DNA from 2 places in the Peribacillus sp. Bi134 genome. Region 1 is predicted to be linked to the other one. Evidence: riboswitches for the same ligand, from Rfam matches in the RefSeq annotation. Region 1 holds a riboswitch; the other holds the start of a gene.

The links. A riboswitch is a leader RNA that binds a small molecule or an ion and turns the genes downstream of it on or off. The one in region 1 is predicted to bind S-adenosylmethionine.
Region 2: another riboswitch for S-adenosylmethionine. It lies ahead of LQ188_RS05810 (5-methyltetrahydropteroyltriglutamate--homocysteine S-methyltransferase); the one in region 1 lies ahead of LQ188_RS15305 (methionine biosynthesis PLP-dependent protein).

The regions. Positions count from the first base shown of each region.
Region 1 covers NZ_CAKKLN010000006.1:307,615-313,960, reverse strand. Annotated here, with positions in the region: gene LQ188_RS15325 (helix-turn-helix domain-containing protein) at 1-332, shown strand, start outside; gene ugpC (sn-glycerol-3-phosphate ABC transporter ATP-binding protein UgpC) at 457-1,602, shown strand; gene LQ188_RS15315 (hypothetical protein) at 1,650-1,892, opposite strand; gene fumC (class II fumarate hydratase) at 1,998-3,380, opposite strand; SAM riboswitch class I at 3,709-3,822, shown strand; gene LQ188_RS15305 (methionine biosynthesis PLP-dependent protein) at 3,909-5,021, shown strand; gene metC (cystathionine beta-lyase) at 5,018-6,199, shown strand; gene LQ188_RS15295 (type B 50S ribosomal protein L31) at 6,312-6,346, opposite strand, start outside.
Region 2 covers NZ_CAKKLN010000002.1:584,534-590,879, reverse strand. Annotated here, with positions in the region: gene glpK (glycerol kinase GlpK) at 1-663, opposite strand, end outside; gene LQ188_RS05825 (MIP/aquaporin family protein) at 686-1,510, opposite strand; gene LQ188_RS05820 (glycerol-3-phosphate responsive antiterminator) at 1,737-2,279, opposite strand; gene LQ188_RS05815 (hypothetical protein) at 2,451-2,870, opposite strand; SAM riboswitch class I at 3,026-3,127, shown strand; gene LQ188_RS05810 (5-methyltetrahydropteroyltriglutamate--homocysteine S-methyltransferase) at 3,211-4,314, shown strand; gene LQ188_RS05805 (metalloregulator ArsR/SmtB family transcription factor) at 4,524-4,826, shown strand; gene LQ188_RS05800 (MFS transporter) at 4,984-6,159, shown strand; gene LQ188_RS05795 (hypothetical protein) at 6,261-6,346, opposite strand, start outside.

The sequences.
Region 1 (6,346 bases):
TTGATTTGGCACAGGTGCATCTGCCGGATCTAAAGGTGACTGATTTGGCAGATATCATCCCTCATTCATTAATAAATGAACCATCCTTTAAGAATGCAAAGTGGTATATCAATCAAATTCTTGGCAAGACCAAGCAGGATACTGAGCTTATCAAAACAGTTAAAACGTATATTGAATGTAATTCCAATGCCACCTATGCCGCCAAACAGCTTTATATACATCGGAACAGCTTACAATACCGAATCGATAAATTCTCTGAAAGAACTGGTCTCGATATTAGAAACTTCCGTCATGCCCTTACTGCGTACTTGATTTTTCTTCTGAATGATTAATTTCCATTACAAAGAGGTAATATCATCCTTTTTTGTGCAATGTGCCCATACTTTTTTCTAAACCGATAGCTTAGACTATAGCTAATTGGTACAAGTAATCAGGAGTTTAAAAGGGGGATTTTTCATGGCAGAGTTAGTGTTAGATCATATATTCAAGATTTATGATAAAAAGGTGACGGCTGTTAAAGACTTCAACCTTCGTGTTGCCGATAAGGAATTCATCGTTTTTGTGGGACCTTCCGGTTGCGGCAAATCAACGACATTAAGGATGATTGCCGGACTGGAGGACATTTCCCAAGGGGATTTATACATAGACGGCAAGCGAGTCAATGATGTCCCTCCTAAAGATCGTGATATTGCGATGGTTTTCCAGAACTATGCCTTATATCCTCATATGACCGTATTTGACAATATGGCATTCGGATTAAAGCTCAGGAAAACGCCAAAAGCGGAAATCAAGCAAAGGGTCAATGAAGCGGCAAGGATTCTCGGACTTGAAGAGCTGCTAAACAGGAAACCTAAAGCGCTTTCAGGTGGTCAGCGCCAGCGTGTGGCTCTCGGCCGTGCAATTGTAAGGGACGCAAAAGTTTTCTTGATGGATGAGCCATTATCCAATCTCGACGCAAAGCTGCGGGTTCAAATGCGTGCCGAAATCGCTAAATTGCATAAACGGCTCGACACTACAACGATATATGTCACGCATGACCAAACAGAGGCAATGACCATGGCGACACGCCTTGTTGTAATGAAAGATGGTATCATCCAACAGGTTGGTGCTCCAAAGGACGTTTATGAGAAACCAATAAATGTTTTCGTCGGCGGCTTTATCGGATCGCCTGCCATGAACTTCTTTACCGGAACATTAAAAGAAGGCACAATTAAAATAGGCGAACAAACGCTTGAAATACCTGAATTGAAAATGAAAATGCTGCGTGATCAAGGATATGCCGGAAAAGATGTTATCCTTGGAATCCGTCCGGAGGATTTCCATAATGAAGGAGCTTACTTCACGAAGTCCCCTAACACTACATTCACGACCCAAATTGATGTAGCCGAACTCATGGGCGCGGAGATCATGCTCTACTCCACATTAGAGGGGCAGGACTTCGTTGCACGGGTCGATGCCAAGAATATTATTCAGGCAGGGGAAAAGATCGATCTTGCCCTCGACATGAATAAAGCACACTTTTTTGATAAAGGGACTGAACATCGCATTTTAGTTGAAGAAGATGAACAGATGCAGGAAAGCATGAAGTTATCTGCCAATTAAACGTAAAAAGACCCATTCATAATGGGTCTTTTTACGTTTATTCAAATTCATTCCTGGACCAATACCACTTCATCATGTCCGCATTCCGGGCATTTCATGAGATGCGGGCATTGGCCTTTTTGAAGGGATTGAGGGTATCCGTCGTTTTCTTTAAGTATGTCGATATCCATATAAGCACTGTAATCATCCGCGTAGTCCATGAATTTCCCTTTATCCTCAAGATCACTGCCGCATTCCGGGCATTTCACATGAATTTTTCTCAGACCGTTGCAAAGCGGGCATATAGACATTGTTTTTCCTCCTGTTCCCGATACTTATGATTTCAGTATTTGTAGATTCCATTATTTTAACACATGGAAACACCCTCCCTAATACCAGAGGGAGGGCACTACTAATTATTTATTAACCATGTTAGCAGGATCGACCCATGCTTTGAATTCATCTTCCGTCAGGAACTCCAATTTCAACGCCGCTTCTTTTAACGTAGAGTTGTCCTTGAATGCCGTTTTGGCGATCTTGGCTGCTTTTTCATAACCGATATGCGGGTTCAATGCTGTTACCAACATAAGGGAACGTTCTACATTTTCTTTGATTTTATCTTCATTTGCAGTGATGCCCACCGCACAATTGTCGTTGAATGAATGAATGCCTTCCGTCAATAATTTGACCGTCTGCAGGAAGTTATAGATGATGACTGGTTTGAATACATTCAATTCAAAGTTACCTTGACTTGCTGCAAAGCCAATTGTAGCATCGTTACCAACGATTTGTGTTGCAATCATGGTAAGCGCTTCACTTTGTGTTGGATTGACTTTACCTGGCATGATGGAGCTGCCCGGTTCGTTTTCCGGAATGGCTATTTCGCCGATTCCGCTTCTTGGTCCACTTGCAAGCCATCTGACATCGTTCGCAATTTTCATTAAATCCGCCGCCAATGCTTTCAAAGCACCGTGTGCGTAGACGATTTCGTTATGGCTAGTCAATGCATGGAACTTATTATCAGATGTGACAAAAGGGTATCCTGTATCTGCTGCAATTTGTTTGGCAGAGAGTCCCGGGAATTCTTTTTTTGTATTGATTCCGGTTCCTACAGCCGTTCCGCCTAGAGCAAGGTTCAATAATTTTTGGCTGCTTTCTTCAATCATCGCTAGATCTTTATCGAGCATCGCTTTCCAACCGGAAATTTCTTGTCCTAATGTTAATGGAGTAGCATCTTGAAGATGTGTCCGGCCAATTTTCACGACATCCCAAAATTCTTTTTCTTTTGTATCGAATGTATCACGAAGGGCTTTGATGGCAGGGACCAATTTTTCAGCGACTTCCATAAAGGCTGCAATATGCATGGCGGTCGGGAAAGTATCATTTGAGCTTTGCGCCTTGTTAACATCATCATTCGGGTGAAGGGTTTCAGATTCACCATTTTCTTTTAACCATTCATTCCCTTTGTTAGCGACCACTTCGTTCACGTTCATATTACTTTGCGTGCCGCTTCCCGTTTGCCAAACTACAAGCGGGAAATGTTCATCAAGCGTACCTTCAAGGATTTCCCCGCAAATCTTGACGATGGCATTCTTTTTAACTTCGGAAAGATCACCAAGATCATAGTTCACCTTTGCCGCAGCTTGTTTAACGTATGCAAATGCACGAACTAATTCAATCGGCATTTTTTCGTTACCTATTTTGAAATTGTTACGACTTCTCTCAGTTTGTGCTCCCCAATATTTATCAGCAGGAACTTTCACTTCACCCATCGTATCTCGTTCGATTCTGTATTCCATGTGTTCTCCTCCTATGTTTGCACTATTCACTGTAGACCTTTTGCATATGAAATGAATAATGTCGGATTATTCTTTCTCTCCATACATTGTACAAACTTTATTATTTTAAAGCAAAAATATCCCGCTGACCCTTTCCATTTTTTCTGAAAAATCCAAGTTCCCTTCATGTTTATATAAAAATTCAATTATTCTTTTTAGACACATAAAGTGTAGGCACCGCTAGGCTCCAATTGACCTGGTCATGAACATCAAAGCATTATCACTCCCAAAATGTCCTTGACAGTATTTTGTATATATAGTAAATTCAAAAGAAATTGAATAATCTAAACTCTTATCGAGAGAGGTAGAGGGAATGGCCCGATGACACCTCAGCAACCTTCATTTGTTTCAAACCAATGAAAAGGTGCTAATTCCACAAGTTTGTGAACTTGGAAGATAAGAAGAATGACTCGTCCCTACTTAATCAAAGTCTTCTTCTTAAAGAAGACTTTTTTTTATTTTATATAACTCAAAGGAGCAGTGAAAACCATGTACAAATCTGAAACATATCTTGCTCAATTAGGAAATCGCAGCGAAACGGCGACAGGAACAGTCAATCCGCCGGTATACTTTTCAACAGCTTTTCGTCACGAAGGAATTGGCCAATCGACGGGATTCGACTACACAAGGACTGGTAACCCTACACGCCAGCTATTGGAGCGATCCATCGCCGATCTGGAAAAAGGAGACCAAGGTTATGCCTGCAGTTCAGGAATGGCCGCCATCTCCACTATTCTCGCCCTTTTTAAATCCGGGGATGCATGGATTGTCAGCGAAGATCTTTATGGCGGTACATATCGTCTGTTAGAACAAGGTTTTAAAAAATGGGGATTGCAGTGTGACTATGTAAACACTTGTTGTTTGGAGGATATCGAAAAAGCCATCACTCCTCACACGAAAGCCATCTTCATCGAAACTCCCACTAACCCCCTTATGCAGCAAACGGACATTAGCGCCGTTGCGGCATTGGCCAAACGATATAATTTATTGTTAATCGTTGATAACACTTTTTACACGCCTCTTATTCAACAACCCATCGTGCTTGGAGCGGATATTGTGATTCATAGTGCAACCAAGTATCTCGGTGGTCATAATGATGTGCTCGCGGGACTGATCGTTGCTAGCGGCGCTGAATTATGTGATGCACTTGCCTTCCATCATAATGGTACTGGAGCTGTCTTGAGCCCATTTGATTCTTGGCTGTTGATGCGCGGAATGAAAACCCTGGCATTGCGGATGGAGCGTCATGAAAAGAATGCCAAGATACTTGTAGATTACTTATCGGAGCATGATTGTGTCACTGATGTATTGTATCCCGGCAGAGGCGGCATGATTTCTTTCCGCATCATTGATGAAGCGGCGGTCAACCCATTTTTACAATCGCTCTCGTTAATTTCCTTTGCAGAAAGCCTTGGAGGGGTTGAAAGCTTCATCACCTATCCTGCCACACAAACACATGCCGATATACCGCTTGAAGTCAGAACGGCAAATGGGGTTTGTAATCGCCTGCTTCGCTTCTCCGTTGGCATCGAGGATAGCGATGATTTGATTGGCGACCTGCAGCAAGCATTCGCACATGTAAAAAGGGAGGCACTACGATGACAGGTCATGATTTTAGCTTTGAAACGAAATTACTTCATAATCAACATAAATTCGATCCGGCAACGGGCGGTGTGAGCGTCCCCATTCAGCATGCATCGACGTTCCATCAATCGGATATCGATCAATTCGGCAAATATGACTACAGCAGAAGCGGGAACCCAACTCGCGAGGCACTTGAAGATATCATTGCCGATTTAGAGGAAGGCACTCACGGCTTTGCCTTTTCATCAGGTATGGCTGCCATTTCAACAGCCTTCCTGCTATTGTCTGCCGGAGACCATATCGTCATTTCCGAAGATGTGTATGGCGGAACGTTCAGGATGGTCACAAGCGTATTGACCCGTTTCAATATTGAGCATACCTTCGTTGACATGACGGACCTTGAAAGCGTCAAAGCGGCCGTTCAGCCAAATACCAGGGCCATATACATTGAAACGCCTTCAAATCCGTTACTTAAAGTGACCGATATTCAAGCTGTATGTGATATTGCAAAAAAAGCCGGTGCCTTAAGTTTTGTTGATAATACATTCTTGACGCCCGCATTGCAAAAACCGCTGAATCTGGGCGCCGATGTTGTCCTTCATAGCGCGACGAAGTTTTTATCCGGACATAGTGATGTGGTAGCTGGGCTTGCGGTCGTGAAAGATCCGGAATTGGCGGCAAGACTCGGTTCCCTTCAAAACTCCTTTGGAGCGGTCCTTGGTGTCCAAGATGCCTGGCTCGTAATGAGAGGCTTGAAAACCTTGTCAGTTAGAATGGAACATTCACAAAAAGGGGCAGAAAAGATTGCAGCCTACTTAAAAGATCAGCCCTTGGTGAAAAAAGTGTATTATCCCGGCCTAGCCGATCATCCACAGCACGCCATCCAGAAAGGCCAGTCACTTGGAGCAGGGGCGGTCCTATCTTTTGAATTGGAAAGTGAGGAAATCTTCCGTTCCTTCGTGAACACTGTCGAGCTCCCTGTATTTGCCGTAAGCCTGGGAGCGGTCGAATCCATATTATCCTACCCGGCCAAAATGTCCCATGCTGCCATGCCTGATGATGAAAGGGAAAAGCGGGGCATCACGAACAGCTTGCTCCGCCTCTCTGTCGGACTTGAAAATCCGGACGATATAATCAAGGACTTCGATGCGGCCCTCGTCAATATTGCTAAAGGGGAAGCAATTGCTGCAAAATGAATAAAGGATGGGTGCCTCATAAATTATGGGCACCCTTTTTCCTTGCATCATTATTAACTCTTTTTCTTCCCAGTCATAAAAAAAGGCCATCGATTTCCCGATGGCCTGACTCTCAATTCTTCATATTATATTTATCCAGGAAGCGAT
Region 2 (6,346 bases), on a different contig from region 1:
CTCAGAGGAAGGCCTCACTTCCGGCAGCATCGACTTTGGAACAGTCAATATCTCGAGCAGTTCTTCATCCCATTTCAGTTCATGGATATTGTACATCAATGTCCGGGATGCATTGGAATAGTCCGTTACATGAGCCTTGCCTCCTGATAGCTTCCAGATCAGCCAAGTATCGATGGTACCGAATAACAGCTTTCCTTCATCCGCCTTTTGTCGTGCCCCTTCTACATTATCGAGGATCCATTTCACTTTCGTTCCGGAAAAATAGGCATCTATCAACAATCCCGTTTTATCCCGGAATAGATCATTAAGTCCCTTTTCCTTCAAATCATCACAGATTTCACTTGTTTGCCTGGACTGCCATACAATCGCATTATAAACAGGGGTACCTGTTTCCTTATCCCAAACGACTGCCGTTTCACGCTGATTAGTGATCCCGATACCGGCAATTTGCTCTGGCTTTACACCGGATTCAGATAGTACACCGGCAATCACCGCCAAGATCGATCCCCAAATCTCATTGGCGTTATGCTCGACCCAGCCTGGTTTAGGGAAATGCTGCGTGAATTCCTTTTGGGAGGAATGGACGATTTCCCCCTTTTCGTTAAATAAAATCGCCCGCGAACTAGTTGTTCCCTGATCTAATGATAAAATGTATTTTTCCATTGTGTATGCCCCTCCTTTTAATTTAACTGGCGATATTTCTGCTTTCCAATTCATGTGACTGTTTTTTACCAAAAGCATAGGCTAATATCAATAGTACCAGGCTTGCACCCAAAACAGACCAAAATCCTGCTGTTATTTCCCCCATAAAGAATGCTTTATAACAAACGGCACCAAGTGAACCCCCAACTATCGGTCCAATGACCGGAATCCATGAATAGCCCCAATTGGAATTGCCTTTACCGGGTATCGGCAGCAAAAAGTGAGCGATGCGCGGCCCCAGATCGCGGGCCGGGTTAATGGCGTATCCTGTCGTTCCGCCAAGAGACATCCCAATCACGACAATCAATAACCCGACTGCAAATGGGTTTAGGCCCTCTGTAAAATCATTGGCACCTATAAATAATAATCCAAGAACAAGGATGAAAGTTCCAATCATCTCACTTAATAGATTTGAAAATGTGTGCGGGATCGCAGGTGAAGTCGCGAACACACCAAGCTTCGCTCCTGGATCATCCGTAGCTTTCCAGTGTGGCAAATAGTGCAGGAATACTAGAGTCGCGCCGAGTATCGCGCCAATCATCTGGGCAACGATGTAACCGGGCACATCACTCCATGGAAATTCTCCAATAATGGCAAAACCTACTGTGACCGCCGGGTTTAAATGCGCCCCGCTTATGGAACCCACTGCAAAAACACCCATGGTAACCGCCAATCCCCACGCAATCGTGATAACGATCCAGCCGGCATCCTTTGCATAGGAACCCTTTAAGGATGAACCAGCCCCAATACCTGCTCCGAATACAACTAATATCATCGTGCCTAACACTTCTCCCCAAAATGGAGTCATGATAAAACCCCTCCCCTGTTAAATTATTAAACCTTGCCAACAAATAAAAGGAGATCCACAGCAGAACTATCTTCATAAATAAATTATGAATAGATCTGTTGTGAATCTCCTAGTCTCCGTCACATATATTAACTTGTACTGTAAAATATACTAGGTTATGAAAACGCTGTCAATATTTTGTGAAAAATTAATCTATTTTTCTGTAATTTTTTTCAATTTTCCCCTATTAGACGATATCCCATAATTCAGTTTTGGATGTGGTGATCGACGAAGCTCCAGCATCAAGGGCATTCAGGACTTCATCCGAAGTACGTATGAGGCCGCCTGCAAAAATCGGTGTCTGCAATCGTTCCTTCACTTCTTTTATCATCCATGGCATGGCGCCCGGCAATACTTCGATATAATCCGGCTTGGTTTTCTGCACCAGCTTATAACTTTTCTCAAGCGCATGTGAGTCTATTAAAAAGATTCGCTGGATGGCAATGACCCCCTTTTGCTTCGCCTTCAATATAACGCTTGATTTAGTCGAAATCAGCCCATAGGGATTATATTCCTGACAAATGAATTCTGTCGCGTACTCATCACTTCTTATGCCATGGATCAAATCGACATGATAAATCATTTTCTTATTATGTTGTTTTGCCATCATACTTACATTTTTCAATTGTGATATATGCAAATCAAGAAACACACCTATTTCATAGGAACTTTCTAGAAATCTTTCAAAATCCTTCATGCTTGCTGAAGCAGGCAAAATCTTTTGATCCATCATTATCCTCCTCATTCCCAGAAGAACTCAAAACTTCAAGTTATTTAGTATATTTTAAAGAGCTTGATTTATCAATCACATTTTTTTCATGACAATCTCACAATAACACTAACATACCTGGCACTCCCTTTATAGATTGCGGATAAGGTTGTATGTAAAATATCCCTTAACTCATAAAGAAAGTTTCATTATCAATGCACCTTCGACAAGTTCATACGATTTAATTGTGCCCACCGGAATTTTTCTCACGATGTTCCAAGCATTAACATTCATTTTGATCGTTCTTTTTTCAAATTCAAAAAATGGCGGTCTGTTAAATATCCTTTGGTTGATGAAATTCCTGTCAACTGGTTCCATTTCCACTAATTCAAATGAAATCGTTCTTTTTTCCACATGAACCGGTTTTAATGTAATCCGGAAAGCTACGTTTTTCTTAAACATCATTTTTTTCACTTCCATCGTTCCGGAAAGCACAATATGCTTCGGCGTAATCTCGACTTTAATATCCTGACCAGATGATTTCATTTTTATGATTCTCTCTACCATGGCTTCAGTTACCGTTATCGGTATGCCACTTTTGAATGGACTCATCCTTGCATTCCCTCCCCACTCAAAGCTTATGCCGGATTCCCTGATGCCGTTAACATTTCAGTCCGATTAATAAACGGTATATTCTAAATATTCAACCTCCAGCTCTTGACCTTTGTAAAAACTACCTGTATAGTCATAATTAATTTAATAGACAACTCTTATCCAGAGAGGTGGAGGGACTGGCCCTTTGATGCCTCAGCAACAGACTATTCATGTACTGTGCTAATTCCAGAAGTGTAAAAACTTGAAGATAAGAAGAGTATATAGCTTTGTTGCCAACACCTCTTCTTATTTTTTAAGAAGAGGTTTTTTATTTTTAAAAGGAAAGAAGGAATGCAACATGTCAATCACATTAACGAAAGCACCATTCAGGGCCGATCACGTCGGAAGTTTATTAAGACCGGAACGTTTACATATTGCCAGAAAGCAATTTAGGGAGGGTACCCTTTCAGCAGAGCGCCTTCGTGAAATTGAAACCGAAGAAATCAAACGGATTGTCGATAAACAAATTGAAGTTGGATTAGAGGCTGTTACGGACGGCGAGTTCAGACGAACATGGTGGCACTTTGACTTCCTCGAACATTTAAATGGCATCGAGGGATATGTGACTGAAAAAGGTCTCACATTCGATGGTGTGGAAACAGAGAGATATAACGTTCGCAATACCGGGAAGGTTTCATTCAATCCTGAACATCCCTTCATTCGTGATTTCATTGAATTGAACAAAATCGTGAACGGACGTGCCGTTGCCAAGCAAACGATTCCCAGTCCGAATCAATTATTTGCTGCAGGTATTCATAATGAAGACATCTACCCTGATATCGAAGACTATGCAAATGATATCATCAAAGCCTATCAGCATGCTTTGAAAGCCTTTTATGAAGCAGGTGTGCGTTATCTTCAATTGGATGATGTATATATTGCCAGACTTTCAGCTCCAGATTTCCAGTTCAAAGATGGAAAATATACGAGGGAACAGTTAATTGATCTTGCACTTCGTGTCATTAATGGAGCATTGGAAGGCAAACCAGAAGACCTTGTCGTCACTACCCACCTATGTCGCGGAAACTATCAGTCGACTTGGGCGTTTGAAGGAAGCTATGCCCGTATCGCTCCCACTTTATTGGCAAAAGAAAAAGTGGATGGATTCTTCTTGGAATATGATGATCAACGCTCAGGGGATTTCAAACCATTGGAATACATTCCAAATGGCGGTGCACAGGTTGTACTGGGGGTCGTCACTTCAAAAAATGGGGAAATCGAAGACAAGGAAGCTGTTAAGGCACGCATTAAAGAAGCCTCGCACTTCGTTGCTCTCGAACAATTATGCTTAAGCCCTCAATGCGGCTTCGCCTCCACCCATCACGGCAACAAGCTAACCGAAGAACAGCAATGGGAAAAGCTGAAATTCGTCGTTGATGTAGCAAAAGAAGTGTGGGAATGATTTTTTTGCGGAAACTTTAATACTGATTTACAGGATTCGAATAACCTAATCGGCAGCACTTATTAGGGAGCCGATTAGGTCCTTGCAATAATACATTTCCATTCCTTTAATGGCTCTTTTGAATAACGGTATCAAGTTTTGATTTATGAAATTAACGATTAATGTTAAAATCATTTGACATATCGATAATTCTCGATATAATGAAATGTATGAAAACAATCGAGATATTTAAAGCATTATCCAATGAATCCAGGTTGCAAATCTTACAATGGCTCAAGGCGCCTGAACTCCACTTCACCCCTCATGAGGGAATAGACATGAAGGAAACCGGCGTTTGCGTAAGTCAGATTACGGAAAAATTAAACATGACCCAGTCCACGGCCTCTCAATACCTCTCGATGCTTCTTAGAGCAGGATTGATTAAAACGGAGCGGATAGGAAAGTTTACGTATTACAAACGAGATGAAGATGCAATCTCAAAAATTACTGATTTCTTGAAAGAAGAAGTATGAAAATGAACCTGATCCGTACCTTAGAGGGTTGGGTTCATTTCCCCCCCCTAACAGTTCGACATTTCGCGATATGTTTATTTTTTTATCCATACATATTAACATATTCCGATATATCTTTATATAAAATTGATAATCATTAATGAGGAGTGAATCTATTTTGCTTAATACATGGAAAATTTACATGTTGGCGATAATCAGTTTTTTAGTAGGAACATCCGAATTCATCATATCCGGAATTTTGGATAAGATTGCGGATTCTCTTGGAGTTACCCTTGCTGCCGCAGGACAGCTCATTACAATTTTCTCCCTTGTCTACGCAATCGGTACACCCATTCTAATGGCTTTGACAGCAAGTTTAGACAGACGAAAATTAATGTTGTATTCCCTTGGACTATTCATAGTGTCCAACCTGCTTGCCTTTCTATTACCAGGCTTTGGACCGTTTCTATTTGCACGCATAATCATGGCACTTGGTGCAGGATTGGTTGTAGTCACCGCTCTGAATATTGCCGCTAAGCTTGCTCCGCCAGATAAAAAAGCAAGTTCTATTGCGACAGTTGTCATGGGGTTTACAGCTTCCCTTATCATTGGCGTACCTCTCGGAAGAATCATGACGGATGCATTCGGCTGGAAATCCGTCTTTGGCGGAATCGCCCTATTCGGCCTGATTGCCATGATCGTTTTATTCTTTACCATTCCTGCTACCAAAGGGGATAAACCAGTACCACTTCTCCAGCAGCTGGCCCTTCTTAAAAAAAGGAAAGTTGCCCTTGGATTATCGATAACCTTCTTCTGGCTTGGCGGATACTCGATAGCTTATACCTATCTATCCCCTTACCTGCTATCCGTATCAGGGATAAGTGACTCTCTACTTAGCACGGCCTTGCTTATATTCGGTATCGCAAGCTTGATCGGATCAAAGTTTGGCGGATATAGTACGGATCGATGGGGTGTATCATTTACACTAATTGGCGGTATGGCGCTGCATATTGTGATGATCATCATGTTATCCATCGTTACGAATTCATTGATGGCCGTTTTGATAATCCTCACATTATGGTCGTTCGCAGCATGGTCATCAGGGCCGACACAGCAATATCATTTAGCGACCCTAGAGCCTGAATCATCAGGAGTCATGCTCGGACTGAATCAGTCAATGATGCAATTGGCCATGGCCGCCGGTGCTGGAATTGGCGGTGTCGTTGTAGAACAAGTATCCCTTGCTTCCATAACCTGGATCGGTGCAACAGGGGTTGCCATTGCCATGGTCATTGTTCTGGTCCTTTCAAGTTCATCATCAAGCAGTAAAATAGCACAGTCCATAAAATCCTAGACCGTTAGATAAACATTCATCATAAGGCTAGATCCTAGCCTTATGATAAATCCTAAAGATGAAAGCAACAAAAAAAGAACGGCCACCAGCACGTCCCCTTTTTACTTGCAGCTATCATCATCATCCATTTTTTTCACAAATATATCATCCGTCACCCTATCTTCCAGCTTGTTCCTCAAGGCCAATT